Regions from separate parts of the Nocardia sp. TBRC8007 genome, predicted to be linked through region 3. Evidence: predicted binding sites of a transcription regulator. Region 3 holds the regulator's gene; each other region holds the start of a gene.
What was found. Region 3 encodes LexA, which represses DNA repair genes until DNA is damaged. Its sites were predicted from a motif close to CGAACANNTGTTCG; they were not measured.

Region 1 (10,121 bases), on a different contig from region 3:
ATCATGGCGGAGTATCCCGCGGGCAGTTGCGGCGAACGTTGCGAGGTGCGCAGCGTCTGGTAGCGGCGGCCCGGGTTGGCGTGATGATCGCTGTGGCGCTGCACATGGAACAAGAAGATGTTGGTCACCAGGTGATCGCTGTTCCAGCTTTCGCGCGGAGAGCAGCGTGCATACCTTCCGTTCGGGTGACGCGCCCGCAACAGGCCGTAGTGCTCGATGTAGTTCACTGTCTCCAGCACGCTGAAGCCGACGACAGCCTGCAGCAAGAGCCATGGCAGCACCTGGTAGCCGAATGCCGCGACCAGAGTGCCGTACAGCACCGCGGTCATCGACCACGCCTGCAGAATATGGTTGTCGACGCTCCACCAGCCCTTGCCCTTGCGCGCGAGGCGCCCGCGCTCCAGGGCGATCGCGGAACAGAAGCCCCCGGATACGCTACGCGGCAGGAATTCCCACAGCGACTCCCCCAACCTGGCACTGGCCGGGTCTTCCGGCGTCGCCACCCGCACGTGGTGGCCGCGATTGTGTTCGACGAAGAAGTGCCCGTAACCGGTCTGAGCGAGAGCGATCTTGGACAGCCAGCGCTCCAGCCGCTCGGATCGGTGCCCGAGTTCGTGGGCGGCGTTGATGCCGATGCCGCCTGCGAGTCCGAGCGTGACAGCCAGACCGAGCTTGTCGATCACGCTCAGCTCGTCACCGGCCAGCATGGCGCCTGCGATCGCAAGCCCGAGCAGCAAGACCGGGATCATCAGATAGGTGCACCATCGGTAGTAGCGATCATTGGACAGCAGCTCGTAGTCCTCATCCCTCGGATTGTTGCCGTCCACTCCGATGACCAGGTCCAGCACCGGAATCATGACCAGTACGACGATCGGGCCGATCCACCAGAAGATCTCGACACCGGTCTGGTACACCAGCTGCGACGGTAACAATGCGGACATGGGTGCGAGCAGGCCGAAGGGCCACAAATAACGTTTGGGATCGGGCGTGCCCGTTGATCTGCCAGCCGTTCGCACTCTGCCCCACTAGATAAAGACCTGAACTTTGACGCCTGTGCATACTGGCAGACTTTTGTTCATTTTGTTCTCTGGGCCCCCCTGCACCGCTCAATTGTGACAACGATCATAAACCGTATGGTCGGTTTTCACAATGGGCGCGAACAGCCCCGCGACCAGTGGCCGCGGCGGTTCAATCCCGCGCCCGCTCCGCGAGGATCGCTTCGATATAAGGGCTCAGCAGCACGCTCAGTTCGGTGGATGCGTCCTGATCCGGACCGGGCGGAGTAGGAATGTAGCTGAAGGCGATTCGCACCAGCGCGTGCGCGATCACATTTGCTTCAGCGGCCGTCGTCGCCATCCAGCTGTGCTGAAAAACCTGGGACAATCGCGCGGTCGCATGTTCGTGTAAAGGAGCGGCATCGAGCGTGATCAACCGCAACAAATCCAACTTCGCTTCGCCCGCGATCAGTGACTGGAGCAAAGGGTCAGCGGCCGCGTCGACAAAGAAACTGGCCACACCGTCCCGGAGTGCGACCCGGACGTCACCGACGTTCCCTACGATCCCAGCCGCCACATGGTCGACCAAATCGTCGGCCAAACGCAGAGCATATGCCTGGGTGAGGCCACTACGCGAGCCGAACTCATTGTACAGCGTCTGCCTGCTCACCCCGGCTTTGGCCGCGATATCGCCGAGAGTGATCTTGGACCAGTCCCGTTCGCTGAGTAACTCACGCATCGCGTCCAGAAGTGACGTTCGTAGTAACTCCCGCGCGGCCTCCTGATAGGGAATTCTATTTCCGTTACGCGGCATACCCGCGACATTGTCATGGGCACCGGGAACAGTCAAAATCTCACGACCGCTCGATTTCGACCATATAGAAATCCGCCTTGGCCGCACCACAATCCGGGCAGGTCCAGTCGTCTGGAATATCTTCCCAGCGGGTGCCCGGTGCGATACCGTCCTCCGGCCAACCCATGGCCTCGTCGTATTCGAAGCCGCACTGGATACATTGGTAGAGCTTGTATGGGGTCATCGTCCGAGCTCTATCGGTTCGAAGTCGATCTTCTCCCGCACGCCACAGTCAGGGCAACACCAATCATCCGGCACCGCTCCCCACCGAGTACCCGGAGGAAATCCCTCGCGCGGAGCGCCTTTCTTCTCATCGAAGACGTACTCGCATACCGGGCAGCGGTATGTGCTCACGCTGCGCCCTTTCTCCGTGTGAGCGGAGCTCTGTGGAACCACGCTCCGCTGCCACCTCCAGCCTCGGCCACTCACGCCGCACCCCTTTCCATATGAACTCACTTCACCGCCTCCAAGGCCTAACCGCTCATGCTGCGCTCCATTCAGCATGAGCGGGGCCCTGTGTGACCACGCTTCGCTGCCGCATTCAAGGTCCGACGGCTCATGCTGCGCTCCATTCAGCATGAGCGAGACCTCGCGTGGTCACACGCCGCTGCCTATTCCGGATCCGACTCTCATGCTGTGCCTCTCTCAGCATGGGCGGAGCCCCCTTGGGTGGCAGCGGTGCCATAGTGCGCGAGCACCTTGTCCCGCTTGGCGGGAGCTATGTTCGCGCGGGTGATATCACCGCCATAGTGTGCCAGCACCCGCTTGTCCATGACGCGGCGCCACAAAGGCGGGACATAGGCGAGCAGGACCATGCTGGCGTAGCCGCTCGGCAAACTCGGCGCACCATCCCAGCTACGCAGCGTCTGATAGCGCCGAGTCGGATAGGCGTGGTGGTCGCTGTGCCGTTGCAGGTGGTAGAGGAAGATATTGGTGACGAGATGGTCGCTGTTCCAGCTGTGCACCGGCGCGGGGCGCTCGTAGCGCCCATTCGGCGTGCGCTGCCGCACCAGACCATAGTGTTCCAAATAGTTGACCGCCTCCAACAAGCTGAAAGCGATCACGGCTTGTAGCACCAGATAGGGCAACAGGCCGAGGCCGAATACCGCGAGCAGTGCCACATACAACACCGCCGACATCAGCCACCCGATGAGCACCTCGTTCCGTAAGCTCCACGGTCGCGTTCCGAGCCGCCGCAGGCGAACCTCCTCCAGCCGCCAGGCTGATTTCAGACCGCCCGATACGGTGCGCGGCAAGAAAGCCCAGAACGTCTCACCCATCCGAGAACTGGCCGGATCCTCCGGTGTCGCAACCCTGACGTGGTGGCCGCGGTTGTGCTCGATGTAGAAGTGCCCATAGAACGACTGCGCCAATGCGATGCGCGACAACCACCGTTCCAGGTCCACCTTCTTGTGGCCGAGTTCATGCGCGGCATTGATACCGACACCACCGACGATGCCGACCGAGAGGGTCAAACCGATCTTGTCCACCACATGCAGGCCGTCATCCATACCGAGCCAGCCCACCGCATCGGCGGTGAGCAGATAAGCGGCCATGATCAACGTCGCGTACTGGAACGGCAAGTACAGATAGGTGAGGTAGCGGTAGTACTTGTCGTTCTCCAGATACTCCATCACCTCATCGGGCGGGTTGGAGCCGTCTGGACCGAAGAAGAGGTCGGCCACCGGGATCAACATGTAGACCAGGATCGGACCGAACCAGAACGGCACCTGCGCGAGGCGATGCCAGCCGAGTTCGTTGAATGCCCAGATCAGCGGAAGTCCGATCGTGAACAAGCCGGTCGGCGCGAACAGCGCCCACAGCCATAGGTAACGCTTGCTATCACGCCATGCGGATACCTCGACCTGGCCTGCGGATTCGCCAACCTCCTTCGAGGCTACTGAAGTAACCGCATCTGTCAGGTGCGTTGACTTCGCCGACATTGCCGTCTCCCATCCACAACGCGATGCGTGTGATGCAACATACTTTCCAGATAGACAATATCTGCATATTTGTCGTATGTCTAGACAAAATTATTCGTATGTAAAGCATGGAACGGGCAGAAGGGCCGCCAGGCACCGCACCGAATGGCGCGGTGCCCGATGACGCCTACTCGATTCGGTCGTAACTCAGCGCAAGAGAACGTCGGCGCCCGCAGGCATTGCGTCGACCGGCCACCAACGCAGATCGGTGGACTCACTGCTGCGGACCGGCACTGCCCCCGCCGGCGCGATGATCCGGAACAGCAGGTCCAAATGCCTGGTAGGCGCACCAAGCGAGCAGACGATAGAGTGCGCCTGGGCGCCATACAGTTCGGGCACCAACCGAAGACCCGTGATCCCAGACTCTTCCGTCGCTTCGCGCAATGCCGCATCGACGACCGTGTCGTCATGCTCCTCGCAGTGCCCGCCGAGCTGGATCCACCGGCCCACGCGCGGATGCAAAGTCAGCAATACTTCACGTCCATCATGCGAAAAGACCACTGCCGAGGCGGTGATATGCCCTGGCGCGTGCTCACGCAGGCACCCACGTGGTGCCGAGCCGAGGAATGCCAATATCGCTTCGCGTAACGATTGATCCGCATCGGTGTCCGGACGCCATGTTTCGAGCAAATCCGTCGCCGAGGCATGCAGCGACTCGACGCTCACCGATTGCCTCCCCCCGCAGCGAACGAACCAGAACCGAGCGCCCTCACAGCTCGACCAGCCAGGAACCGGCGTCAGGTACCGGCCTCGGACTCAGCTCTTCCAGCGGATACCCGATGGCGATAGCACCCAAGGGGTTCCAATCACCAGCCAACCCGAGGATCTCTCGGGTGAGTTCCGGCGCGAAGATAGTCGACCCGATCCAACAACTGCCGAGCCCTTCTGTGGCCAGCGCGACGAGCAGACCCTGCACAGCAGCGCCTACCGCGACGGTGAACATGGTGCGCTCGCTGGCACGCCTGCGCTCATCCGGATAGTCGTGTGCGCCGTCCGGCACACAGAACGGGATGACTACTTCTGGGGCATCGAACAGGATTCGGCCGCGAGCCACGCGACGCTCTATCCGTTCCGGCGCAAGCCCGTCAGCGGCGAGATCGGCACGCCACTGCTGCGCCATCGCCTCCAACAGCCGTGTGCGTAAGCCCGGCTCACGTAGCCAAACGAACCGCACCGGCCGGGTGTGGTGCGGTGCGGGCGCGGTCAACGCGACGGACACCGCGGCCCGGATTCGCTCTGGATCCACCGGGGTATCGGCGAACTGTCGGATCGAGCGACGCAACAGGACCGCCTCGCGCCGCCCTTGTTCGATGGCCTCGGCGGTGCCCAGCCAGAACAGGTCCTCAGCGCCACCCCGAAGCAGATCAGTGGCAGTGGACCCATCGTCGACAATCGACAGCCCACGCACCACCGCGACCGGCACGCCACTGAGTTTGCCTTTCACCAGGTCCGCGGCGGCAGCCAGCTCATCGGCCACGGCGACCTGGGTGACATACAGCTCATTACCCTGGGCATCGACTGTGCCAGCGTAATCGTGCAGCACTCGCAACCCCGCCGCACCGACTGCCGCGTCGGTCTGCCCATGACGCCAGGCGCGGCCCATAGTGTCGGTAACGATCACCGCTATTGACACGCCCAACCTTTCGGCCAGCGCGGCGCGCAACGCTTCGGCACTGGCGTCCGGGTCGGTCGGCAGCAGAACCAGTTCGCCCCGTTCGACATTCGAGCCGTCGACTCCGGAAGCCGCCTGCACGATGCCGAGCTTGTTCTCCGTGATCAGGGTGCGGCCCTTGCGCGCGAGCACCCGCACCGACTCCAGATCGACGAGCCTGCGCCGCGCGATATCGCGTTCTTCTGGATCCAGCGGCGCGTGCACGATCCGCCCCTCGGACTTGGCGACGATCTTGCTGGTGATCACGAGCACGTCACCATCAGCCAGCCAGGGCGCACACCGTGCGATGTGTCCGGCGAGATCGTCACCGGGCCGGAATTCCGGAAGTCCGATGACGGGCAGAATGCGCAACTCTTGCGCTGCGTGGTCGTTCGGTATGGTCACAGCTCGGCTCCAGCGAGATCCAATGCCTGACGCACCATTTGAGCGGTGGTCGGCGGGTCGGTCATCAACAGGGGCACGCTACGCACTTCGACGCCGGGCACCTCGGCGGTGTCGGTACTGTGGATCAGCCAGCCATCCAGAATTCCGGTCGCCGAGCGCGCGCCATAGTACCGGCCGATCGCTTCGGCCGAGCTCTCCACCCCGATCACCGACAAGCACTCATCGGCCATGCCACGCAATGGTTTTCCATCGATAACACCGGATACGCCGATTACCTTGGCCGCAGTAGTGCGCAGGGCACCGCGAATGCCGGGCACCGCGAGGATGGCACCGATACTCACGACAGGATTCGACGGCGCGAGCAGGACCACGTCGGCAGATTCTATGATTTCTATCACATTTGGCGCCGGCTTCGCTTCATCAGCACCAATTGTGACGAATCCATAGGTGTCGATGTCTGTGCGATACCTGACCCACCACTCCTCGAAATGGATCGCGCGCCGTTCGCCAGGGTTGTCCGGATCGGACACAACGACGTGGGTTTCACATCGATCATCAGTTGCCGGGATCAGTTTCAGGCCGGGTTGCCACCGATTACACAGCGCCTCGGTGACCACAGAGAGCCGGTAACCGGCACGTAGCATTTCAGTGCGGATCAGATGTGTGGCGATATCACGGTCCCCCAAGCCGAACCAGTCCGGCTGTGCGCGATACTTCACGAGTTCTTCCTTGACGTGCCAGGTCTCACCGGCCCGGCCCCACCCCCGCTCGACATCGATACCGCCACCAAGGGTATACATGCAGGTATCGAGGTCAGGGCAGATCCGGAGGCCGTGCATCCAAATGTCGTCACCGACGTTCACGATCGCCGACACGTCCGCCTCGGGCAGCAGTTCCCGGACACCCTGAAGAAAACGCGCGCCACCGACACCACCGACCAGGACTGCGACCCGGGGTCTGCGCGCGGTCGTGGTGTCCGTTTGTTGTCCAGTCACATCCGTACAGCCTATGCGTTGACACGACAGGTTCGATTCACTAGCAATTTGCCATCAATTTGCTACTACACTGAACAAGATCGGTTCGGAATGTGGCTGCGGATAGTAACGGAATAGCGTCGGCGGCTTGACCATCGACGCGTCCGGCGTGTCTAATCACAGTCATGTCATTCCAGCGTTCGCGCGGAAGGTCAAGGCGCGGGCAGTTTTTCGAACAGATGTTCGCATCGGGATGATGGGCTCGGAGGCGTCCGCGGGACAACGTCGCGGGGTATGGCCGTCGGCGCGCATGTCGGTCCGACGGAAAGAATCATTCTGCGCTAACACACAGTGAGGAGGCGGAGCGATGGCCAACGAGATGGTCTCGCCGACCGATTCCACAGCAGGCGCAGCACGTGGCGTCTGCGCAGACAACGACCAGAAGGGCGAGGAGGGGGGTGACGGAGTCGCGGCCCCTCCGCTCAGCCTGGTCGTGGTCGGCTTCGACGAAATGTTCGACTCCATCGAAGAACAGTGGCAGGAGCGTGCCCTGTGCGCGCAGACCGATCCGGAGGCGTTCTTCCCAGAGAAGGGCGGCTCGACCCGCGAGGCTAAACGGATCTGCATGGGCTGCGAGGTACGCGACGAATGTCTGGAATACGCGCTCGCGCACGATGAACGCTTCGGCATCTGGGGTGGACTCTCCGAACGGGAGCGCCGCAGACTCAAGCGCGGCATCGGCTGACAGACATACGCGTGCGCTCGGAGTCGCCCTGGCGGGGCGGACGGCTCCGAGCGCACGCGACATGACTCGACCGGATCTCCCGACTCGATACGGACAGCTCGGGCGACTTGGCCTAGGTTCTGTGCTGTGGCACGTTCCCGTAAGCGCCGACCACCGACTGCACGATCCGTGACCCGCCGCGGCCACGGGGTACGCGGCCCGATGCTGCCGCCTACCGTGCCGGCATGGCGAACCCGAGGCCAGAAGTTCGATCGACTGGTGCTGGAGGCGTTCGCACCGCTGGACACTCGCTGGCACGACCGGCTCACCAAACTCGATATCGCCGTCGACGATGTGCCTAAGATACGTCCGCTGCACCCGGATTCGGTCACCTGGCCGGACGAGGTGGTCGCCGATGGTCCGGTACCGCTGTCTCGGCTCATCCCGGCCGGCGTCGACCGGCACGGCACAGCTACCCGCGCGCGGGTAGTGCTGTTCCGCAAGCCACTCGAACTGCGTGCGGGCGATCCTGAGGATCTACTCGATCTGCTGCGCGAGGTGCTGGTCCAGCAAGTCGCGACCTACCTCGGCGTGGACCCCGACGTGATCGATCCGGAGGCCGGATGAGCACAGACCGATGATTCTTCGAGCGTGTCTGTCCCCATCGACGCGCCGGGGCGGCTACTCTCATCGGCGTGATCCCCATGCGTCGTTGCTGCCGACCGGGCTGCAAGAATCCGGCTGTCGCGACGCTCACCTATGTGTACTCGGATTCGACAGCGGTGGTCGGACCACTCGCGACAGTCGCCGAACCGCATTCCTGGGATCTCTGCGATACGCACGGCTCACGTATCACCGCACCGAAGGGCTGGGAACTGGTTCGCCACGAAGGCGGATTCTCCTCCAGCACACCGGATGACGACGATCTGACCGCGCTCGCCGAAGCTGTGCGGGAGGCAGGGCTGCGCCGCAGGCCGCCCGAACGCGACCAGCGCGGCTACCGGGACTACGCGCCCCCGCCCCGCACCGGCCGCACCGGCCGTCGCGGCCATCTGCGCGTTCTTCCCGACCCCCCATCCTGATCCGGACCGGGACGGTGTCGGACCGGCCCAGCGCAACCACTAGGGTGTTGGGCATGACAGTCGCCCGCTCCGCCGAGTTCGTAAACGCGGTGATCAAGGCTTACGACGTTCGCGGCGTGGTCGGTGAGCAGATCGACGCGGAATTCGTCGAGGATATCGGTGCGTCCTTCGCCCGGCTGATGGGCGCGGAAGGCGCGGACCGGATCGTCATCGGACACGATATGCGGGACTCCTCACCCGAACTGTCGGCCGCCTTCGCCGACGGCGTGCTCGGTCAGGGGCTCGACGTGGTGCGTATCGGCCTCGCCTCGACCGACCAGTTGTATTTCGCCTCCGGTCATTTGGACTGTCCAGGTGCCATGTTCACCGCGAGCCACAACCCGGCCCGCTATAACGGCATCAAGATGTGCCGGGCCAAAGCTCTTCCTGTCGGCCAGGACACCGGCCTGGCCACCATCAAAAACGAATTGGTCGTAGGCGTGCCCGCGTACACGGGCACGCGCGGTACCGCGACAGAACTCGATCTGCTCGCCGATTACGCGACCTTCCTGCACAGCCTGGTGGATCTCGGCGATATCCGTCCGCTCACCATCGCCGTGGACGCAGGCAACGGCATGGGAGGACACACCGTGCCCGCAGTACTCGGATCACTGCCGCGGGTGACCATCGCTCCACTATATTTCGAGCTGGACGGCAGTTTCCCGAACCATGAGGCCAACCCGCTCGATCCAGCGAACCTGGTGGATCTGCAAAAGCTTGTCCGCGATACAGGCGCAGACATCGGTCTCGCCTTCGACGGTGACGCGGATCGTTGCTTCGTGGTCGACCAGAACGGCGACCCCGTATCACCGTCGGCGATCACCGCCCTGGTCGCCGAGCGAGAGCTCGCCGAAGAGCCCGGCGCGGTGATCATCCACAACCTGATCACGTCGCGCGCGGTACCCGAGCTGGTGCACGAGCTAGGCGGAACTCCGGTGCGCACCCGAGTCGGCCACTCGTTCATCAAGCAGGAGATGGCCGCCACCGGTGCCGTCTTCGGCGGCGAGCATTCCGCGCACTACTACTTCCGAAACTTTTGGGGCGCCGACTCCGGTATGCTCGCGGCGCTGCACGTATTGGCCGCACTCGGCGAGAAAGCCAGGCCGATGTCGGAACTGGTGTCGTCGTATACCACCTACGCGGCCTCCGGCGAGATCAACTCCACCGTGTCCGATCCCCGCGAGCGGATGATGGCCGTGGTCGAAGCGTTTACCGACCGGGCGCACTCGGTGGACCGGTTGGACGGGGTAACGGTACAACTGGCCGACAATGCCTGGTTCAATCTGCGCGCATCGAATACCGAGCCGCTGCTCAGGTTGAACGTCGAGGCGCGATCGGCGGGGGAAGTAGACGCACTCGTGACCGAGATCCTCAGCACCGTGCGCCCCTGACTGGAATAGTGGAATCACAGGCCTT
Region 2 (10,121 bases), on a different contig from region 3:
TGTCACCCAACGCCACCAGCGGATCAGGGAGAATCCGGTGCCGGGCGGGGCGGGGTTGCGGTCCATGTACGCCATAACGGCGACGATGGCGGCGACCGCGAGTGTGATGCCGCCGACAATGCCCGCCCAGCCTGCGAACGAACGAGTGTTCGGGTCGGCGTATCGGACCTCAGCGTGCACCGTGGAAACATCACCGGGCGAAAGTTTCCAGGAGACGGTGTTGTCGCCCTCGCGGATGCCGTTGGTTCTGGTGACGTGTGCCGGAAACGCGATGGTGAATCGCACATCGGAGCCGTGCGGTGGAACGGATTCCAGATCGATCCGGCCACTCAAGTCGACCAGATCTCCGGTGCGTTGGAATTGCAGCTGGAACAAGCCTTGGGTCTGTTCGGACAGCTGCCCGAGTTGCTGCACTTCGCCGAACGTCAGATCGTCGAAGAACACCTGACTGCCCACGTATCCATCTCGAGTGTACGGTTCTATCCGTAATTTCGCGGCGATGGCTTCCGGTGCTTTGAGCTGAGGGCCTTTGTCTCCGGGGTCGCCGGGCACCGCGGCGACTACGATCCGGCCCGATACCCGGTCGTTGGACGAGACGCCCATCGACACTTGGACGCGCAGGCAGCTCGCGAGCATCGGGACCAGTAATGCCGCGAGCAGGAAGGACGCCGTGGCACGTGCTCCGGTGTGTCGGGGCCGTTGCGGCGGGCGTTCCGGGGTGGCGGGCTTCATAGGGACTGGACTCGACTGCACGGGGATATCGTGCCAGGTGGCACGGCAGGCAAGGAAACGCTGGGCGCGAGACGTGTCGGCGTGCTGCGCCGAGTACCTCGGGCCGGTCATCTCTGTGTACGGGCCGCTCTGAGCAGTAGCGGGACGCCGAGCACCCCCATTCCGGCGAGACCGTAGCAAGCGGAGAAGGGGAGGTCGAGGAATACCGCATGCGCCAGTGCCGATCCCAGCCACGTCCACAGGAACAGTGCGACCGGTACGGCGAGCGCGATCGCGCCAGGTCGCGATGGCGGGAGGCGGTCAGGTGCCGCGTGTTCCCAGATCGTCAGTGCTCCGGCTATCGCGAGAGCGACGCCGAACCATCCCAGATAGTTCGTATATGGAATCTGCTCCAACCCAGGTAGCCCGGAGGTGGTGTCGCACCAGGTCCACTGCCCGTCGGCGACCATCTGCGGATCCAGGAACAGATCCCAGCCCACCGCGCCGGTCGCGGTCAGCACGATCCGCGGCACCGTACGTCGCGACACTATCCTGGCCACTATGTACACAGGATAAATTCCTCCTGCCCAGGCCAGCGCGATGAGCAACGGCACATCGAACAGGGTGGGGCCGAGCCGGTCGGCGGTGTATGCGTAGCGGCCGAACGGTACACCGGTCGCGACGCCGACCACCTCCGCCAGCAATCCGATACCCGAGACGAGCACCAGAAAACCGATGGCATACCGAATACCCCTGGTAGCAGTCGCGTTGGCCAGTGCAGCAGCAGCGCACAGCAGCACGATCGTGACGGTACTGCGGTCACGCGCAGCACCCGTAGTGAGGGGATAACTGATTTGCGCGACCACCGCCGCAGCGACGAGGGCCAGTGGTAGGAGGAAACGCGGCGAACGCGATCCCCGCGAGGTGGGACGTGCAGTCCGGGCGCGGTATGGCCGCGGTGACTCGGCGTTGTTCAGAGCCGTGTTCGGCGCGTCGTCCGGGTCTGTCATCGTCTCAGCCTGCGGCGCCGTATGTCGCGTAGTGCTATGTTCGCGGCGTTGCGGCCGCTCGTTCCGCAGACACCGCCGCCAGGATGGGTGGACGCGCCGGTCAGATACAGTCCTGGCGCGCCAGGTACTCGTTGACCGGACAGTTCCGGCAGGGGGCGCCATAGCATCATCTGGTCCAGCGACATCTCCACATGCATGACGTTTCCGCCGATAAGCCCGAGCTCACGCTCCAGATCTACTGGCGTCTGCACATGCCTGTGCAGCACCGTTTCGGTGAAACCAGGCGCATAAGAATCGACTTCGGCGATGATCCGGTCGCTCTCCTGCTGGGCGAGCGTAGCCCAGTCGCTGCCGTCGGCAGGTCGATAGGGGTGCCATTGAGCCCACAACGACAACTGATGTTCGTCGGGCGGCACGATGGTCGGGTCCAGCGCGCTGAAGCTCATCGCCAGCACCACTGGCCGCGGTGGTATCTCTCCTGCCAGTGCCGCACCGTGCGCGCGTCGCAACTGTGCGCGATCGGATACCAGTAATTGCAGCCCGTGAGCGGAGTGTGTGGCCGGGCTGCCCGGATAGTGGGGCAGTTCCCGGGTGGCGACTCGTACCACCATGCCGATCCCGGGCCCGACACGAATGCGCCGCCGCCACTCGTCGAGCACCGCACCGTCGAATCCACCCGCACGTAGCAGATCGATCGTGGTCAGTATGTGAGTGCCCGCGATAACGATGTCGGTACGCACTTCTCGTCCCGACACGGTGCGGACTCGCCAGCCCTTGCCGTCACGGAACAGTGCCGATACCGCGTCGCCCGTGGTCACTGTCCCGTTGGCGGCGCGGAGCCGCGCCGCCAGGGCCGCGGTCAGTGCGCCGCTGCCGCCGACCGCGCGACCGGGGGGCAGCGTGTGCATGAGTGCGGCGAAGCCGACCATCGGTGCCGTGCCTGGTTCCGACATCGGCGGGCCGGATTGCGCGCCGAACCACGCCAGTGCCGCTTTCAGGCGTTCATCCTCGAAGAAAGTGTCCAGCAACGCGTCTCCGGATTGCAGGAACTCCCGAGACAGCGCGCTGCCGCCGTTGGGTGCGTCCAGGCCCCAGAACGACCGCACCAGCCTGCCTGGCGTCGGACTGATACCGAAGGCCCGCATGACGCGGGTACTCCGTGGCCCCCACATCCGGACGAACCGGCGATACGCTGTGGCATCCCTGCTGCTACAGGCCGCGGCGATCGAGGAGCAGGTCGACTCCAGGTCACGGTGGAAAACGATCGCCGGGCGGTCTGCGTGAGCGGGGGCGAATCCCCAAGGATCGCAATCTATGTAGCGTAGCCCGAAGCGGTCGAGTTCCAGATCTTCGGGGATCCCGGTATGACGGATCATGATGTGTGCCGACGAGCCACGATCGACCTGATGGCCTGGGAACCGTTCGACCGTGGATACCGCGCCGCCGAGTACATCGTCGCATTCGAGCACTTCGACCGAGTGCCCGGCGCGGGCGAGGTAACACGCGGCGATCAGGCCGTTGTGGCCGGAGCCGACTACAACCGCTGTCATGGGACTCTCACAACGGCAGCCGCCGACCGAGGATCGCGAACGGCCTGGTGTCGCCCGCGAACACGAAGTTACGGATCACATCGGTGAATCCCTGCCTGCGGTACAGCCGCCAAGCGCGATTGTTCTCACCGACGACCTCGGGGGTGGACAGCAGTACGGTCTGCTCGGCCCGATCTCGTAGCAACCGTTCCAGCAGGGTGGCGCCGATGCCATGGCCTTGAGCGGTTGGATGCACATGGAGTTCGGTGAGCTCGAAGTAATCCGAGAGTAGTTCTCGCGCGGAATGTTCCGGCCAGCCCGACCGGCGCATTCCGTTGTGCACCTGTTGGTGCCACCACTGCTGGGTGGCACCGCGATAGCCGTAGGCGACTGCCATGATGGGTGCCTTCCTGAGATCGATCCGACCGGAGTCATCGGGTAACACGGCGGCGACCGCTCGCCAGCCGGGTCTGGTCATGTGTTCGGTCCACATCGGCGCGCGATGACGTTCGGTGCCACGCGGATAGTCCATGGCCGCCACGTATACCGCCAGCGCGTCGGGCAGCCGGGAGCGCAGAGCCGCCACGGAGAGGTCGACAATGGCGGGTGCGGGAATGTGATTGGGCTTGACAGCGGTCATGGCTCTCATCGGTTGCGCGCGGACACGGGAGTTTGTCGGGGGGTGTCTCTACTATTCGAGTTCAATTGAAACGTTCGAATACCTGTTCTGTTCGGGCAGTGCCGGAAGGCGGTGCGGCACGCCGCCTCCAGCCTAGAGACCCGGCCAGGGCGCGTGATGGTGGAGGGACGGCAATGTCTGGTCGAGTGGAACATCCGGGGCGGCCCGGCCGGGCCGGCAAGCTGTTGGCGCGGGCGGATGGCTTGCTCATGCAAGCGGCGGGGGAACGAGATCCGCGGGAGCGGTTTCGTACCGCCTATCTGGCTGCGCTGCGTGGTGCGGGGGCGGTGATCGCTCTCACGGCCGCCGATGCCGCGCCGAGGGCGCGATCACGGAACGCGTGGGTGCTCCTGCAGCGCGCCGCGCCCGAGTTCGTGATGTGGGCGGACTACTTCAGCGCGCACTCGGAGACCAGGGCCGCGTTGGAGGCCGGACTCGACCGGTGCATCGACAATCATGTGGCGGACGAGTTCCTTTCGCGAGTCGGCGCCTTCCTCCATGACGTGGAAGATCTCCTCTCGGCATCGGCTCGATTGCGACCTGCGCCGGGCGGTACCGGAGGTATGACAGCTTAGTTATCGGCGAGTAGGTGGTCTGGCCCTGTTCGAACTCGTATCATTAGTGTCGGATAGCCGCCAAGGTCGGCTATCTGCCGCCTACCCGGAGGCGGCAGCCACGTCCTAGTGCCGGGGGAGGTACCGTGCCACTCTCCGAGCACGAGCAGCGCATGCTCGAACAGATCGAGAGCGCTCTCTATGCTGAGGATCCCAAGTTCGCCTCGTCCGTCCGTGGTGGACGGCTTCGTACGACGTCGAGTCGTCGTAGACTTCAGGCCGCGGCGTTGTTCGTCCTCGGCCTCTCCCTCCTCGTCGCAGGTATCGCGGCGCCCGTGAAGCCTGGTGGCTTTCCGATCATCAGTCTGATCGGATTCATCGTCATGTTCGGCGCGGGTGTTCTGTTGCTACTCGGCGCATCCAGAAGCGCCGCCAAGAACGAGCGATCCGGTGGGGATGCTTCCTCCGGAGGCTCGGGCGGCCATGCGGGCCGTCAACGAAAGTCCGGCGGCTTCTCCGAGCGCATGGAGGACCGCTTCCGGAGACGGTTCGAACAGGAGTAGCCAACCCAGGCGATCGGTAACCTCAGCACAGACTGCGACGCCGCACCGTAGAGGGTGCGGCGTCGCAGTCTGTCGGTGTGCTCACTGGCGTCGCGGATGAGCTCCGGCGGAATTCTTGTTTCCCCACCTTCTCCCACGCCCTTCCCCGCAAGTGTTCTTCACGGGTGCGCATGAGCTGTACCAGGGCATTTGCTGAGTATTTTCGGGTACTAGATTGAAGACACGACGCGTGTCGGCAGAACTCGCGAAAGTCCCCCACCACAGTGATAGCTGTGCTGAGCTGCGGAATCGATTGAGCCAGGAGTCGGATCACTGCTTGTTTCGATTGAAAGTGGGGGAAAGTGGGGTAATGTGGGGCGCGCAGTACCGAAAGGCCGACCATCGAGGTGATCGACTAGGGAGGTATCGAGATGTTTCTCGGTACCTACACGCCTCGCTTGGATGACAAGGGGCGACTCACGTTGCCTGCGAAGTTTCGAGACGATCTGGCGGGAGGGTTGATGGTCACGAAGAGTCAGGACCACAGCCTTGCCGTGTATCCGAAAGAAGAGTTCATCGCGCTTGCCCGGCGTGCCGCCGCCGCGTCTCGAAACAATCCGCAGGCCCGCGCGTTCGTCCGGGCGCTCGCAGCCGGAACGGACGAGCAGCGTCCAGACGCGCAGGGCCGGATCATGTTGTCGGCCGAACATCGTCGCTACGCCGATCTGAAACGGGATTGTGTGGTGATCGGTTCGGTCGACTTCCTGGAGATATGGGATAAGCAGGCGTGGGAGTCCTACCTCGCCGAGCACGAGGAGGACTTCTCGCAAGCAAGAGACGAGTCGCTGGGCGGGATCTTCTAGCCGCGAGCGAACGAGTGCCGCGCGGTCTCTGCCCGGGCGCGGACCCTGACGTACTTCCCCGACGCCAGGCGCCGAAGTTCGGTCAGAGACCACGGGGCATTCGTATCCGTAGCAAAAGCACTGTGTATCAAGGCAGCACCGCCTATCCAGGCGATTTGGTCGTGGTGCGGGACAAGGCGAGGCAAGACTCCGGGAGGCCGAGGTGAACCGTGAACAGCGCGGCCCCCGCCATGTTCCGGTTCTGCTCGAGCGATCGGATGCGCTGCTGGGACCGGTTTTGGCCGAGCCGAGCGCGGTCTATGTCGACGCGACTCTCGGTCTCGGTGGTCACGCCGAGCATTTCCTGCGCACCTATCCCGGCCTCCGGCTGATCGGTCTGGACCGGGATACCACCGCATTGCAGCTGGCCAGTGCGCGGCTGGCGCCGTTTGCAGACCGAATCACGCTGGTACACACTCGCTATGACGGGATCGCCGACGCATTGCTCGAAGCAGGGCTTTCCGCCACCGGCTCGGTCGCGGCGATTCTGATGGACCTCGGTGTCTCATCGATGCAGTTGGATGAGGCCGAACGTGGCTTCGCCTACGCCGTCGACGCCCCACTCGACATGCGGATGGATTCGAGTGGTGGGCCCACCGCTGCCGATGTGCTCAACACCTACAGTCACGGCGATCTGGCCCGTGTGCTGAAAACCTATGGGGAAGAACGCTTCGCGAGCCGGATCGCTGCCGAAGTACTTCGGCGGCGCCGGAGTAAGCAGTTCAGTACCAGTGCCGAGCTGGTGGAGCTGCTCTACGCCACGATCCCCGCGGCCGCTCGCCGTACTGGCGGGCATCCGGCCAAACGCACCTTTCAGGCGCTGCGGGTGGAGGTCAACCGGGAACTGGAGTCGCTACGCGCCGCGATGCCTGCCGCGCTCGCCGCACTGGGCGCAGGTGGCCGCATCGTTGTCATGTCTTATCAATCGCTAGAAGACAAGGTGGTCAAGCAGGAGCTCTCCGTGCACACGACATCCAGAACGCCGGTGGGCCTTCCGGTCGAACTACCCGGTATGGGGCCGGAGTTCAGGATGCTGACTCGCGGCGCAGAGAAGGCGACAGAGCAGGAGATCAGGGAAAACCCGCGCGCGGCACCGGTAAGAATGCGCGCGGCAGAGCGTATCCAGGAGGCGCGGTGAGGAATCATGGCGCAGCGCCTTGTCGCGCCGATCGGGTGCGGGTGTCCCGCATGGGCACTGTAGGCGCGGTGAGGAATCATGGCGCAGCGCCTTGTCGCGCCGATCGGGTGCGGGTGTCCCGCATGGGCACACGAGGCCGGAGTGCGCGGCATCATGCTGCGTTGTCCCGGCGTCTCGCGAGGGCAGAGGAGGGGAACCGATGAGCATGCGGACACGAGCTGTCGAGGCGCCGGACCGGGTCGCCCGGCGGGTAAAGGATGCCGAGCGAGTGAAATCCGGTGCGGCGCAACGTGCCTACACGCGGCGTCGGGTGCGTGCTGAGAATCGTTCGGACACCGCGCTGCTACCTACTGTGCGGCGCTCGGCTACAGCCACGCGCGTCCCCTTCGTCGCTGCCGTTATCGCGCTGCTCGGTTGTGGGCTCGCGCTTACTCTTGTGCTGACCACCCGGGCCACCGAGGACAGCTATCAGCTCAGCGACGTGCGGGCAACCAACCAGCGGTTGGCCGACGAACGTGCCGCGTTGCAGCGTGAGGTGGAAGCCGCCGACTCCGCGCCGGAGTTGGCCGCGCGAGCACGGGAACTCGGTATGATTCCGGCCGAGGATCCGGCTCGTTTGGTGATCGGTCCGGATGGCGCGGTCACGGTGATCGGCACGCCGAAGCCCGCGCAGGGTACGCCGGTGCCGCCGTTGAATACTTCTCCGGCTCCCCGGACCGGCAACGTCGAGGCCAGGGGTGAGCGGGTGCTTCCGGCTCAGCCAACGCCCGGCGCACCGCCACGGGATCAGCCGGCTCCCGCGGCGCGTGACGACGCTCGTATGACCGTTGTGCCGACGAGCGCTGTTCCGGTGCCTCCTGCGGTCGGTGCGCTCCAGGGGAAGCCTGTCGAAGCGACGGCGCCAAGAACAGGAACGGGCGCATCGCACCAGGTATCGGCTGTCCCTGATGGAGGTCCCCGGTGACCTATCCCCGCCGGCCAGCACGGCGCCGACGGCGCATGTCGTCTGCGTCCCGCGGTGTGGGCAGACCGCGTCGAGCCGCCCCGCCCGCGCCATTGCGGTTGCGCCTCGGTGTCGGACGAGTGGTGATGTTGGCCGCACTCGCTGTTGTCGCGTTGCAGTTGCTGTGGGTGCAGAGCATCGCGGCCCCTGGACTGTCAGCACAGTCTGCCAGTCAACGCACCACCCACCAGGCCGACCCGGCGGTCCGCGGACCGATCACCGACCGCAACGGCAGATCGCTGGCCTTCACCATCTCCGCCAAAGCCTTGACTTTTCAACCGGTCCGGGTTCGCCGGGAGCTGGCAGCGGCCAAGGCTGCCAGTGACACGGCGCCCGATCCGGACGAACGGTTGCACGACATCGCCCGCACTGTTCACCAGAAGCTGGGCAAGGCCGCCCCCTCGGAAGCGGATCTGCTGACGAAGCTGCGTAGTGACGACCTGTTCGTGTATTTGGCCCGCAATGTGGATCCGCAGGTCGCGGGTGAGATCACCAAGCAGTTCCCCCAGGTCGGCTCAGAGCAGCAAAGCATTCGGGTGTATCCCGGTGGTTCCTTGGCAGCGAACGTCGTCGGTGCCACCGGGTGGGACGGTCACGGACAAATCGGGCTGGAATCCTCCCTGGACTCGATACTGGCCGGAACCGATGGGTCTTACACCTACGATCGTGGCTCCGACGGTACGGTCATCCCGGGCAGCTGGCGCGACGAGCAGCCTGCGGTCGATGGGTCGGCGGTCGAGCTGACCTTGGATTCGGATCTGCAGTACTACGTGCAGCAACAGCTGCAGCAGGCCAAAGATCTCTCCGGTGCGGGTGCCGCTTCGGCGGTTGTCCTGGATGCCAAGACCGGGCAAGTTCTCGCCATGGCCAACGACAACACCTTCAATCCGGCGCTGGGACCGCAGAGGTGGGCCGACGCCAACCTGAGCAATCCATCGGTCATGGACACGTTCGAACCTGGTTCGGTAAACAAGATCATCACTGCGGCCGCAGCTATCGAATACGGTGTCACTAGTCCCGACGAGGTGCATCAGGTGCCCGGCGCTATCCGGATGGCGGGTGTCACAGTGCACGACGCATGGTCGCATGATGTCGAGCCGTACACCACCACAGGAATTTTCGGCCGTTCGTCGAATGTGGGCACGCTCATGCTCGCCCAGCGGATAGGCGAGGATCGTTTCGCCGATATGGCGCACCGGTTCGGGCTCGGCCAGCGCACCGGGATCGGTCTGCCGGGAGAGAGTTCAGGGCTGATGCCGGACCAGGCGCAGTGGTCCGGTGGCACATTCGCGAACCTGCCCATCGGGCAGGGGCTTTCGGTGACCACGCTACAGATGACCGCCATGTACCAGGCCATCGCCAATGACGGTGTCCGTATCCCACCCCGGATCATCCGGGCGGTGATCGCGCCGGACGGTACCAAGACCGAGAGGACTCAGCCCGATGGGGTACGGGTGGTAAGTCCGCAGACCGCGGCCACCGTGCGGACTATGTTCCAAGCAGTTGTACAACGCGACCCGATGAATGCGAATCAGAACGGTACCGGTTGGCCTGCGGCTGTCGAGGGCTATCGGGTGGCGGGCAAGACCGGAACCGCGCAGAAGGTGGACCCCGATTGCCGGTGCTATTCCACGTCGTCGTTCTGGATCACTTTCGCGGGCATGGTCCCTGCGGACAACCCACGTTACGTGATCGGGCTCATGCTCGACGCACCCGTGCGTAGCTCCGACGGCAGCGGTGGTGGTTCGGCGGCTCCGCTATTCCACAACATCGCTTCGTGGGCGCTGCAGCGTGATCGCATCCCACCCTCGACGCAGCCGCCCGAACGATTCGTGCTGCAAGCGGGGTGATCGGTGCGCCGCCTCTGCACGATCGGCGTGTGAGGCATGCGGAAGGCATCGGCACTATATGGAGGAAATTGCAGGTGGAGGTGGCATTCGAGAAGCGGCGGCACACGGCGGTGCGTGCTGGCTGCCGCAGTCTCGTTTCGTGGCTTCCGCCCTCCGCGTGGGATGTTACGGGTAACAAAGGCGAAGTCATAGGGTGCGGTAGG
Region 3 (10,121 bases):
CGGTAATCATAATCTGATGGGCGGTATCGATGCTCCACTGCTGTTCCCCGAGATACTGCGCCGCCGCGGTCGTATCATCCGCGGTCTCGCCGAGAATGTACTGATCAACGTCCCCGGTGTGCGTCACCTGTTGCACCGCCTGGGCACGGTGCGTGGAACCAGGCCTAATTGTCTGGCCTTGCTCCAGCGCGGTGAGGCTGTCCTCGTTTTCCCCGGTGGCGGTCGGGAGGCGGTGCGTCGCAAGAATGAGAAGTACATGCTCAAATGGGAAGGGCGCAGCGGTTTCGCGCGCATGGCCATCGAGGCGGGAGCTCCGATTGTTCCGGTCGCGATGATCGGCATCGACGACGCCTACGACATCGTGGTCGATGGTGACCACCCCTTCCTGCGCCCATTGCGCTGGACGGTGGAGGCGCTCGGACTCAGTCCTGATCTGACTCCTCCGCTGATCCGTGGTATCGGCCCCACCGTTATCCCGCGGCCGGAGCGTTTCTATTTCTCTGTAGGCGCTCCGATCGAACCGGCCCCTTGGCTCGACGCCGACGATGTGGACGCTGCCGCGGTGGAGCTTCGCGATGTGGTGCGTAAGGCACTGGAGGAGGAGATGAAATTCCTCTTCACCGAGCGGGAGCGCGATGAAGCTCGCACCTTGGCGGGTCGTGCGCGCAACTGGTTGAAACGCTGACAGCTGCTACGGTTTCCGGCCTGGGCGATAGCTTTCGGATTCGACTCCGGTGCGAGCGCGGTGTTGTTCTCCTTCCGAATCCATAGGCACCGAACGGAATTCGTGCAGCCCTTTCGGACCGCATCGCGGTCGGTGTAGTGGCCTTCCGGATGTGGGTCGATGCGCCACATCCTGTGCGAGTACGTCACCTGAGGTCGTCTCCGTGTTCGCCGACGCCGCATTTGCTGGGGTAGCTCCGCAGTCAGGGATAGAAGTGAACGCGGATTCTCATTCCGGGTACCCTATGGGGCATGACTGGTCGGTGTGGATCGGCCAGTGTGGTCACTAGGAGGTCGGTGTGGAGCGCACATTGTTCGAGCCGGAACACGAGTTGTTCCGGGAGTCGTTTCGCAAGTTTCTCGATCAGCACGTCGCACCGCATCACGCGCAGTGGGAAGAGCAGGGCATCGTCGACCGGGCAGTCTGGCTGGGGGCAGGCAAACAAGGCTTCCTCGGTATGGCCATACCGGAGCAGCACGGTGGTGGCGGGGTGCAGGATTTCCGCTACAACGCCATCATCGCCGAGGAGACGGTGCGCGGCCAGTACTCAGGTCTCGGCTTCGTATTGCACAATGATGTGATCGCGCCTTATTTACTGGACCTGGCCAACGACGAACAGAAGCAACGCTGGCTACCTGGTTTCTGCGCCGGAGAGATCATCACCGCGATCGCGATGACCGAGCCAGGCGCGGGTTCGGATCTGCAGGGCGTCAAGACTCGTGCGGTGCGCGACGGGGACGACTGGATTCTCAACGGCGCCAAGACTTTCATTACCAACGGTATCAATGCTGATCTCGTGACCGTGGTCGCGCAGACTGATCCCGACAAGGGGGCGATGGGCTTCAGTTTGTTCGTGGTGGAGCGTGGCATGCCCGGCTTCGAGCGTGGCCGTAACTTGGACAAGCTCGGGCTCAAGGCCCAGGACACCGCAGAACTCAGTTTCAGTGATGTACGTGTGCCCGGCAAGAATCTGCTCGGTACCGAGGGCATGGGCTTTATCCATCTCATGCACAATCTGCCGCAGGAACGGTTGTCGATTGCCGTCATGGCAGCCGCGGCAATGGAGTCCTGCCTGGAAATGACCATCCAGTACGTCCGTGATCGTAAGGCGTTCGGCAAGCCTATCGGGGCACTGCAGAACACCCGTTTCGTGCTCGCCGAGCTGGCCACCAAGACTACTGCGGTGCGCTTGATGGTCGACAAGTTCATCGAACTGCACAATGAGGGCAAGCTCAGCGCCGAGGATGCCGCCATGGCCAAATGGTGGAGCACCGAGGAAGAGCTGGATCTGATCAACCGCTGCCTGCAGCTACACGGAGGCTATGGCTATATGAAGGAATACCCGATCGCCAAGGCCTACATGGACGCTCGCATCCAGACCATCTACGGCGGTACCACCGAGATCATGAAGGAGATCGTCGGGCGCAGCTTGAAGCTCTCCTGACACATCCCCTGATCCATCATTTGGCAGGACGCCGCGCAGTAGTCGCTTCCGGCTGCGACTGGGTCGGTGGCGTCAGATCTTGCGGATGACCGTGACGACTTTGCCCAGGATCTGCGCCTCGTTGCCGGGGATCGGCTCGAAGACCGGATTGTGCGGCATCAGCCAGATGTCCTTGCCGGTGCGCTTGAAGGTCTTCACCGTGGCTTCGCCCTCGATCATCGCCGCGACGATGTCGCCGTTGTCGGCGACGTTCTGCTGTCGCACGACCACCCAGTCGCCGTCACAGATCGCGGCGTCGACCATGGACTGGCCGACTACTTTCAGCAGGAACAGCGAACCGTCACCGACCAGTTCGCGCGGCAGCGGGAAGATTTCTTCGATGGCCTGTTCGGCCAGGATCGGGCCACCGGCAGCGATCCGTCCGAGCACTGGGACGAATGCGGGTGCGGGCCGATCGGTATCGACGGTGTCCTCGGCGTGCTCCACTGCGGCGACCGGTAGGTTGGTCACCGATCGCACCACTTCATCCAAGCCTCGGACATCCACCGCGCGTGGCCGATTCGGATCGCGCCGCAGATAGCCCTTGCGTTCGAGGGCGCGCAGTTGATGGGCGACCGAGGATGTAGACGTGAGCCCTACGGCGTCGCCGATCTCCCGAATGCTCGGGGGGTAGCCGCGTCCGCTGACCGATGTGTGGATCACCCCGAGTATTTTGCGCTGGCGTGCGGTGAGATCCGCTCCGGTACCCGCCGAGTCGGCGCCGCCGCCGGTCTCGTCGCTCATATCGCCCGTCTGCCTCACCGCAACCGCCTTTCCTGCTGTATCCGGCCGATCGGTACCCGGCGCGTGTCCGCATGGCCCCTGTGTCCGGGTGCTTCGAATCTATCCCGCCCGCGCCGATGTATCAAACATCTGTTCGACGTATGTCGGGCGTTTCTGCTGACTTTGCCAACTGGGCATGGTAGAAATCGAACACCAGTTCTTCGAACATTTGATCGAACGTCGGCTGGATGCGAGTTCGAACGAACAGCATCGGCTCGAACGGCAACGGAGCACCTACCACGGAGGTTTGTCCGATGAGCACTGCGATCAGCAATATCACCCCACTGAGCGGCGAGACCGCCCTGCCTACCGACGGCATCATCCCACCGATCGGTGTGGTGAACACGGAGTTCGCTCGTCGTGTCGCTGGTCTGCGTATGGAGGAAGAAGAGTTCGGATGCGGTACCGATCAGTGGATGCCGCGTACCGGCGTGCGGTCGTTGGCATTGGTATCCGAGCATCGATCCGCAGCTGATCGACGACCGCGCGATGTGCGGCCCGGTAGTGGATTCGTTGCGTATGGCAGTAATGCGAGGGTTTCTGTTCCCCGGCGCGCCTGTGTTGTGGATCCGATGCGCCGTATCGAGCACGCGCAGATCGGTTTCGCTGCGCTTGCTGTCGCTGCGCTGCTCACCGCCGTGGTAGTAGTGGGACTGATCGCGGTGGCGCATGTGCGGGCAGGTGACTGGGGTGGTGCGCCCGGTGGATCTGCCCCCGCGGTGGTGGATGGTGCGGGCGGATCAGGGGCTGTGCGTGTGGGCTGACCGGGGAGTCGAACATCGGGATTCGGCAGAAATAACATAACGCCGCAACGGAACCCGTTGGTTCGGTGCTGACGAAGTGGCCCGCTCGCCATTGCGTGAACGATGTCGAGGGTCCTCGGCGTATGGCCTTCTTCAGCATCAGTGGCACTGTTACCGGTCCTCTTGGTGGGAACTGGCCACGCAGCGGCGGATCACTGGATGAGCGTGCCTGTCGGACGGTGATCGGGGTGAGTGAGATGATTCGGGTACTCGGACGGGTATCCTCGAAGTGTTATGCGGGTATTCCGCGTGTCCTACACGGAATACCCGGTGCCAGGGTATAGACCTCGATACACGTGCTCGCCGGGCCGATCACCGCGATCGGTGGGAGGCTCGGCCGCGAGACACGCGCATCGACGAAGGATTTCTCGGATGCATTGCCCGTACTGCCGACACCCGGACTCCCGGGTCGTGGATTCGCGTGAGGCCGACGAAGGTGCGGCCATCCGCCGTCGTCGCGCGTGCCCACAGTGTGGGCGGCGGTTCACCACGGTGGAAACCTCCATCCTGTCCGTGGTCAAACGGAGCGGGGTCACCGAGCCGTTCAGCCGCGAGAAAGTTATTCGTGGTGTGCGGCGATCCTGTCAAGGCAGGGAAGTCGATGACGATGCCTTGAACCTGCTCGCGCAGCAGGTGGAAGACACAGTGCGGGCAAAAGGGGCTCCGGAAGTGCCCAGTCACGAGGTGGGCCTGGCCATCCTCGGGCCGTTGCGCGACCTGGACGAGGTGGCTTACCTGCGGTTCGCTTCGGTCTATCGGTCGTTCACCTCCGCCGAGGACTTCGAACGAGAGATCCAGCAGATGCGCCGAGCGCGTGCCGAGGCACTGTCAGCCGCTGACTGACTCAGCGCCGGACTGACGCGATCGCCTTCTCGATCCGCTTGGCGGACACCGGGAAGGAGGTGCCGAGTTTCTGCGCGAACAGGCTGATGCGCAGTTCCTCGATCATCCACCAGATATCGGTGATCGCGGGGGTATGCCTGCGGTGCTCCGGCAGCGAATCGACCAGACGATCGTAGGAAGCCAGTACCCGATCGAGTTCAGCCATTCCTTGTCGATCGCGCACCGTCGAGCCGGGCAATGCGTGCAGACGCAGCAGCGCCGCTTGCAGATAGCGGGGTAGCTCGCGCAGCCTAGTCGCGCCCCATTCGGAGACGAAGCCACGGAATACCAGATTATCGAGTTGATCACGCACGTCATCGGCGATGTCGCGCTCGCGGATCTGCGGGAGTGCGACCGAAACCTGGTGGGCGACGGCGAGTACCGGCACCACCGAGCGAAGCACGCGCGCAGTGGTGGAGGAGAAGTCGGGACGAATCCGGGCGACGAGCCTGTCGAACTCTACCGGGTCGTGCACCGGACCGCCTGCGGCGGCGAGGAGTTGGTCAGCGGCGGCCGCGCGGCAATCCACGAGCAGCTCCTCCAGCGAGTCGTAGGGATTCTGGCTCAGCGCAAGCCGATCCGCAGGTGACAGACCCGAGGTGAGGGCGCGGAGCGACACCGGCAGGGCGTGCAGTAGTAGTGCCTTTGTGCCGGAGCGCATCGCGGTGGCCTGTTCGGCGGGGGTGCTGAGCACCCGGACCGCCACTCCTTCGCGCTCGGCGACCAGAGCGGGATATCCGGTAACGGTCTGCCCGGCCACTTCTCGGCGCACTGTCGGCGCGATAGTGCCGAGCGATTCGGAACTCCATACAGTGGCAGGTGGGCGTTCTACTCCGGCGGCAGCCTGGGCGACCGCCGCGGACACGTGCTCGGCCAGCTTGTTTTTGAGCGCAGTGAGGCTCTTGCCGCGAGCCAACGTGGCACCGTCGTTGTCGATGACCGCGAAGGTTATCCGCAGGTGATCGGATAGTGCGGAGGGATCGAAGTCGGTCGGTGCGATCGGGACCGAACCCAGGCGGGACAGCTCGCGCGCCAGTCCGGTACGCAGCGGCTCTGCGCGCGGGGTCAACACGGCCAGTGCGGCAGCCGCGAAGTCGGGTGCGGGAACGACGCTGCGGCGCAGCGTCTTCGGCAACGACTTGATCAGCGCGGAGATCAGCTCAGCACGCATACCCGGCACCAGCCAGTCGAAGCCGACGGCACGGATGTGGGCGAGCTGTTCCACCGGGATCCGCACCGTGACTCCGTCATCGTCATTGCCTGGTTCGAACTGATAGGTGAGCGGGAAACTGAGCTCGCCTTGTCGCCATGAACCGGGAAAGTCCGACGGGTCGAGTGCGGCAGCGCCCTCATTGATCACAGTGGTTGTCGAGAAATCCAGCAGCGCGGGATCAGTGCGTCGTGCGGTGCGCCACCAGCTGTCGAAATGTCGTACCGAGATGATACCGGCGGGCAGACGTTTGTCGTAGAACTCGTACAGTGCCTCGTCGTCGACCAGAATGTCCCTGCGACGCGCCCGGTGCTCCAGATCAGCGACATCGTCGAGCAGTGCGCGATTGCGATGGAAGAATTGGTGTCGGGTTTGCCATTCGCCCTGTACCAGGGCGTGTCTGATGAACAGTTCGCGCGACAGTTCGGGATCGATCCGGCTGTAGTCCACCGGTCTGCCGGTGACCAGCGGTATGCCATACAGCGTGACGCGTTCGTAGGCGCGCGCCGTGCCGCGCCGGGCCGACCAGTGTGGTTCGGCGTAGGTTCGTTTGACCAGGTCACCTGCCAGTCGCTCGGCCCATTCGGGCTCGATCTTCGCGGTGATCCGGCCCCATAGGCGCGAGGTCTCGACCAGTTCGGCGGCCATGACCCAGCGCGGCGGTTTTTTCGCCAGCGACGAACCAGGGAAGATCATGAACTTGGCGTTGCGGGCGCCGAGGAACTCCCTGGACTCCGCCTCCCTGACTCCGATATGCGACAGCATGCCTGCCAGCAGTGCCTGATGGATCGCGGTAGCGTCCCAGGCGGTACCGTCGTCCGTTACCGCGTCGGTGCCGGACCGGTCGCTTTTCCCACCGTGCTGTCTGTTGTCCCGGCTGCGCGCAGGCTTGCCCTGGTGCGTTCTTCCTACTGCTCCGCGCTCCGGTCGCGAGGCGTCGGCCGGGCACTGCGCGGTGCCCTCGGCTCGTTGCCGCGTCCGCACCGACCAGCCGAGTCCTTTGGTGATCGTGCGCAGTTGCCCGTGCAGGTCCTGCCACTCTCGGATTCTCAGGTAGTGCAGGAACTCTTCGCGGCATAAGCGCCGAAACTGATTGGACGACAACGACGCGCGTTGCCCACCGAGATAATCCCACAGGCGCAAGTAGGTCAGGAAGTCCGAGCCTTCGATGGTGAATCGGGCGTGCGAGGTATCGGCGGCCTGCTGCTGCTCAGCGGGTCGTTCCCGGACATCTTGGATCGACAGTGCCGCGACGATGATCAGCATGTCGGCCAGGCAGCCGTTGCGCTGTGCTTCTACCAGCATCCGAGCCATCCTCGGATCGACCGGCAGCTGGGCCATTTCCCGCCCGAGCGGCGTCAATGTCAGAGCGGCTTCGTCGCGCGTCAGGGCGCCGAGTTCTTCGAGCAGGGCGATGCCGTCGCGAATAGCGCGCCGCTCTGGCGGCTCCACAAAGGGGAATTTCTCGATGTCGCCGAGTCCGAGCGCGGTCATCTGCAGAATGACCGCAGCAAGGTTGGTGCGCAGGATCTCGGGTTCGGTGAAGGCGGGCCGGGATTCGAAGTCTTCCTCAGAGTACAACCGGATGCAGATACCATCGGCGACCCGGCCGCAGCGGCCGGACCGTTGCCGTGCCGAGGCCTGGGACACCGGCTCGATCGGTAACCGCTGCACTTTGGTCCGCATCGAATATCGCGAGATTCGTGCGGTTCCCGGGTCGACGACGTACCGGATGCCCGGCACGGTCAGCGAGGTCTCCGCCACATTGGTCGCCAGTACTACCCGCCGTCCGGTGTGTGGAGCGAATACCCGATGCTGCTCGGCTGCGGACAGTCGGGCGTACAGCGGCAGGATTTCGGTGTGCGGCAGCCGCAGATCGCGTAGCGCGTCGGCGGTATCACGGATCTCGCGTTCGCCGGACAGGAACACCAGCACGTCGCCCTCGCCCGCGGCGAACAATTCGGTCACTGCGTCGCAGATCGCGTCCACCGGGTCGCGGTCGACGATCCGGGTGTCTACTTCGCCTGGGTCTTCTGAGTCGGTCCTGTCGTTCTTCCTTGATGGAAGCTCCAGCGTGAGTGGCCGATAACGGATCTCCACCGGGTAGGAGCGGCCGGAGACTTCGACGATCGGTGCCGGAGTCCCCTTCTCATCCGCGAAATGTCTGGCGAACCGCTCCGGATCGATGGTCGCCGAGGTGATGATCACCTTGAGGTCGGGTCGGCGGGGGAGCAGTTGCCCGAGGTAGCCGAGCAGGAAATCGATGGTGAGGCTGCGCTCATGTGCCTCGTCGATGATGATCGTGTCGTAGCGGCGCAGCAGCCGATCGCGCTGGATCTCGGCGAGTAGGATGCCATCGGTCATCAGCTTGATCAGCGTGCGTTCGGAGGCGTGGTCGGTGAATCGCACCGTGTAACCGACCACATCGCCGAGTTCCGTGCCCAGTTCTTCTGCGATGCGTTCGGCTACAGTGCGCGCGGCAAGCCTGCGCGGCTGGGTATGCCCGATGGTGCCTCGGATGCCCCGACCGAGTTCGAGGCAGATCTTCGGAATCTGAGTAGTCTTGCCCGAACCGGTCTCGCCCGCGACGATCACCACTTGGTGTTCGGCGATGGCCGCAGCGATATCCGCGCGGCGGTCGGTGACCGGCAACTGCTCTGGGTAGCGAATCTGTGGTGATGCGGCGCGGCGCGTCTCGACCCGGCGCTCGGCCGCCGCGATCTCGGCCTCGAGCTCATCCAGGTCACCCCCGCGCGCCCGGTCCAGCCGCCGCCGAAGCCGGTGTTCGTCGCGAAGGGAGAGATTCGCCAGGCGGGCTCGGAGCGTGCGGAAATCGGTGGTGGCTGGCGTGGTCATCGCATCGATCAGAGTACCGAAACCCGCCATCGAATATTCCGACAGGAGGTCTAGGGCATGGGCCGAACCCGGACTATTCGGTAAATGGCCCGGTTTCCGGTAAAGATGTGGGCATGAACGCGCTATGGCATGGCTTTGCCGATATGGGTGCCGTCGAGCAGGACGGTGCGTTCGCGGTCGCCCGCGGTGACGGCGCCTATATTTTTGATCAGACGGGTAAGCGGTATCTGGACGCGACCGCGGGTCTGTGGTTCGCCAACGTAGGGCACGGGCGCGGTGAGATCGCCGACGCGGTCGCAGCTCAGCTGAGTACGATCGCGCACTACTCCAATTTCGGTGATCTCGCCGCGCCGGTCACTCAGGAACTGGCCGAGCGACTCGCCGAGCTGGCCCCGGTGCCCAACAGCAAGATCTTCTTCACCTCCGGCGGCTCCGATGCCGTCGATACTGCGGCAAAACTGGCTCGGCGTTACTGGCACGAACTCGGACAGCCGGACAAGACGATCGTGGTCGGCCGCCGGATGGCCTACCACGGCATGCATGTCGCGGGCACGGCACTGGCGGGCATAGCGGGCAACCGCGAGGGCTATGGGGAACTGATGCCCGCGGCCCGGACCGTCGAGTGGGACGAGGCGAAAGCCTTGCTCACCCTGATCGAGGAAGTCGGAGCCGAGCACATCGCCGCGTTTTTCTGCGAACCGGTCATCGGCGCAGGCGGCATCTACCTGCCGCCGCGGGGCTATCTCACCGAGGTACGCCGTATCTGCCGTGACCATGACATCCTGTTCGTCGCCGATGAAGTGGTCACCGGTTTCGGTCGGATCGGCGGAGCGTGGTTCGCTTCCTCCCGCTTCGCGCTCGAACCCGACATCATGACCACCGCGAAGGGACTGACCTCCGGTTATCTCCCGATGGGTGCGGTATTCATCGCCCCGCGTGTGGCGGAGCCCTTCTTCGCGGGCGGGGTGTGGTGGCGGCACGGCTATACCTACGGCGGCCACGCCGGCGCTGCCGCTGCAGCCATGGCCAACCTCGACATCATCGAGCGCGAGGGTTTGCTCGACGCCGCTTCGCGCCTGGAAACCAGCCTGCACGAGCAGCTTGCGGTGCTTGCCGAGCATCCCCGTGTCGCAGAGGTGCGCAGCGGGCTCGGGGCAGTAGCCGCGATCCAGCTGGCCGACCCCGCCGAGGGTTTGCCGCTGGTCAGAACACTGCGCGCGCACGGCATCTCCAGTCGCGCCGCGGGTCAGGGCGCCATGCAGATATCTCCGGCGTTCGTCATGACCGACGACCAGGTAGCCGAACTCGTCGACGGATTCCGCCGCGCACTGGGCTGACGGTGTAGTCAGCCGTGTCCTACTACTGCTCGCCTGTGGCCCT

Region 1: cofD (2-phospho-L-lactate transferase) is a predicted target of LexA. The motif match lies at 7,093-7,106, and genes of this name have one in related genera.
Region 2: ACX4ZE_RS01945 (SAV_6107 family HEPN domain-containing protein) is a predicted target of LexA. The motif match lies at 3,966-3,979, and genes of this name have one in related genera.

Annotation. Positions count from the first base shown of each region.
Region 1 is NZ_JBWSOR010000004.1:69,689-79,809, forward strand. It holds gene ACX4ZE_RS06085 (alkane 1-monooxygenase) at 1-941, opposite strand, end outside; gene ACX4ZE_RS06090 (TetR/AcrR family transcriptional regulator) at 1,189-1,809, opposite strand; gene ACX4ZE_RS06095 (rubredoxin) at 1,850-2,032, opposite strand; gene ACX4ZE_RS06100 (rubredoxin) at 2,029-2,202, opposite strand; gene ACX4ZE_RS06105 (alkane 1-monooxygenase) at 2,478-3,791, opposite strand; gene ACX4ZE_RS06110 (NUDIX hydrolase) at 3,978-4,496, opposite strand; gene ACX4ZE_RS06115 (coenzyme F420-0:L-glutamate ligase) at 4,540-5,886, opposite strand; gene cofD (2-phospho-L-lactate transferase) at 5,883-6,881, opposite strand; gene ACX4ZE_RS06125 (WhiB family transcriptional regulator) at 7,372-7,605, shown strand; gene ACX4ZE_RS06130 (metallopeptidase family protein) at 7,807-8,211, shown strand; gene ACX4ZE_RS06135 (DUF3499 domain-containing protein) at 8,289-8,666, shown strand; gene ACX4ZE_RS06140 (phosphomannomutase/phosphoglucomutase) at 8,720-10,096, shown strand.
Region 2 is NZ_JBWSOR010000001.1:438,470-448,590, forward strand. It holds gene ACX4ZE_RS01925 (LppM family (lipo)protein) at 1-732, opposite strand, end outside; gene ACX4ZE_RS01930 (carotenoid biosynthesis protein) at 840-1,721, opposite strand; gene ACX4ZE_RS01935 (phytoene desaturase family protein) at 1,718-3,271, opposite strand; gene ACX4ZE_RS01940 (GNAT family N-acetyltransferase) at 3,279-3,890, opposite strand; gene ACX4ZE_RS01945 (SAV_6107 family HEPN domain-containing protein) at 4,064-4,504, shown strand; gene ACX4ZE_RS01950 (DUF3040 domain-containing protein) at 4,630-5,046, shown strand; gene mraZ (division/cell wall cluster transcriptional repressor MraZ) at 5,457-5,888, shown strand; gene rsmH (16S rRNA (cytosine(1402)-N(4))-methyltransferase RsmH) at 6,091-7,065, shown strand; gene ftsL (cell division protein FtsL) at 7,265-8,029, shown strand; gene ACX4ZE_RS01970 (peptidoglycan D,D-transpeptidase FtsI family protein) at 8,065-9,918, shown strand.
Region 3 is NZ_JBWSOR010000002.1:337,086-347,206, forward strand. It holds gene ACX4ZE_RS04170 (lysophospholipid acyltransferase family protein) at 1-685, shown strand, start outside; gene ACX4ZE_RS04175 (acyl-CoA dehydrogenase family protein) at 1,023-2,168, shown strand; gene lexA (transcriptional repressor LexA) at 2,241-2,951, opposite strand; gene ACX4ZE_RS04185 (hypothetical protein) at 3,245-3,754, shown strand; gene nrdR (transcriptional regulator NrdR) at 4,166-4,636, shown strand; gene hrpA (ATP-dependent RNA helicase HrpA) at 4,638-8,741, opposite strand; gene ACX4ZE_RS04200 (aminotransferase family protein) at 8,855-10,078, shown strand.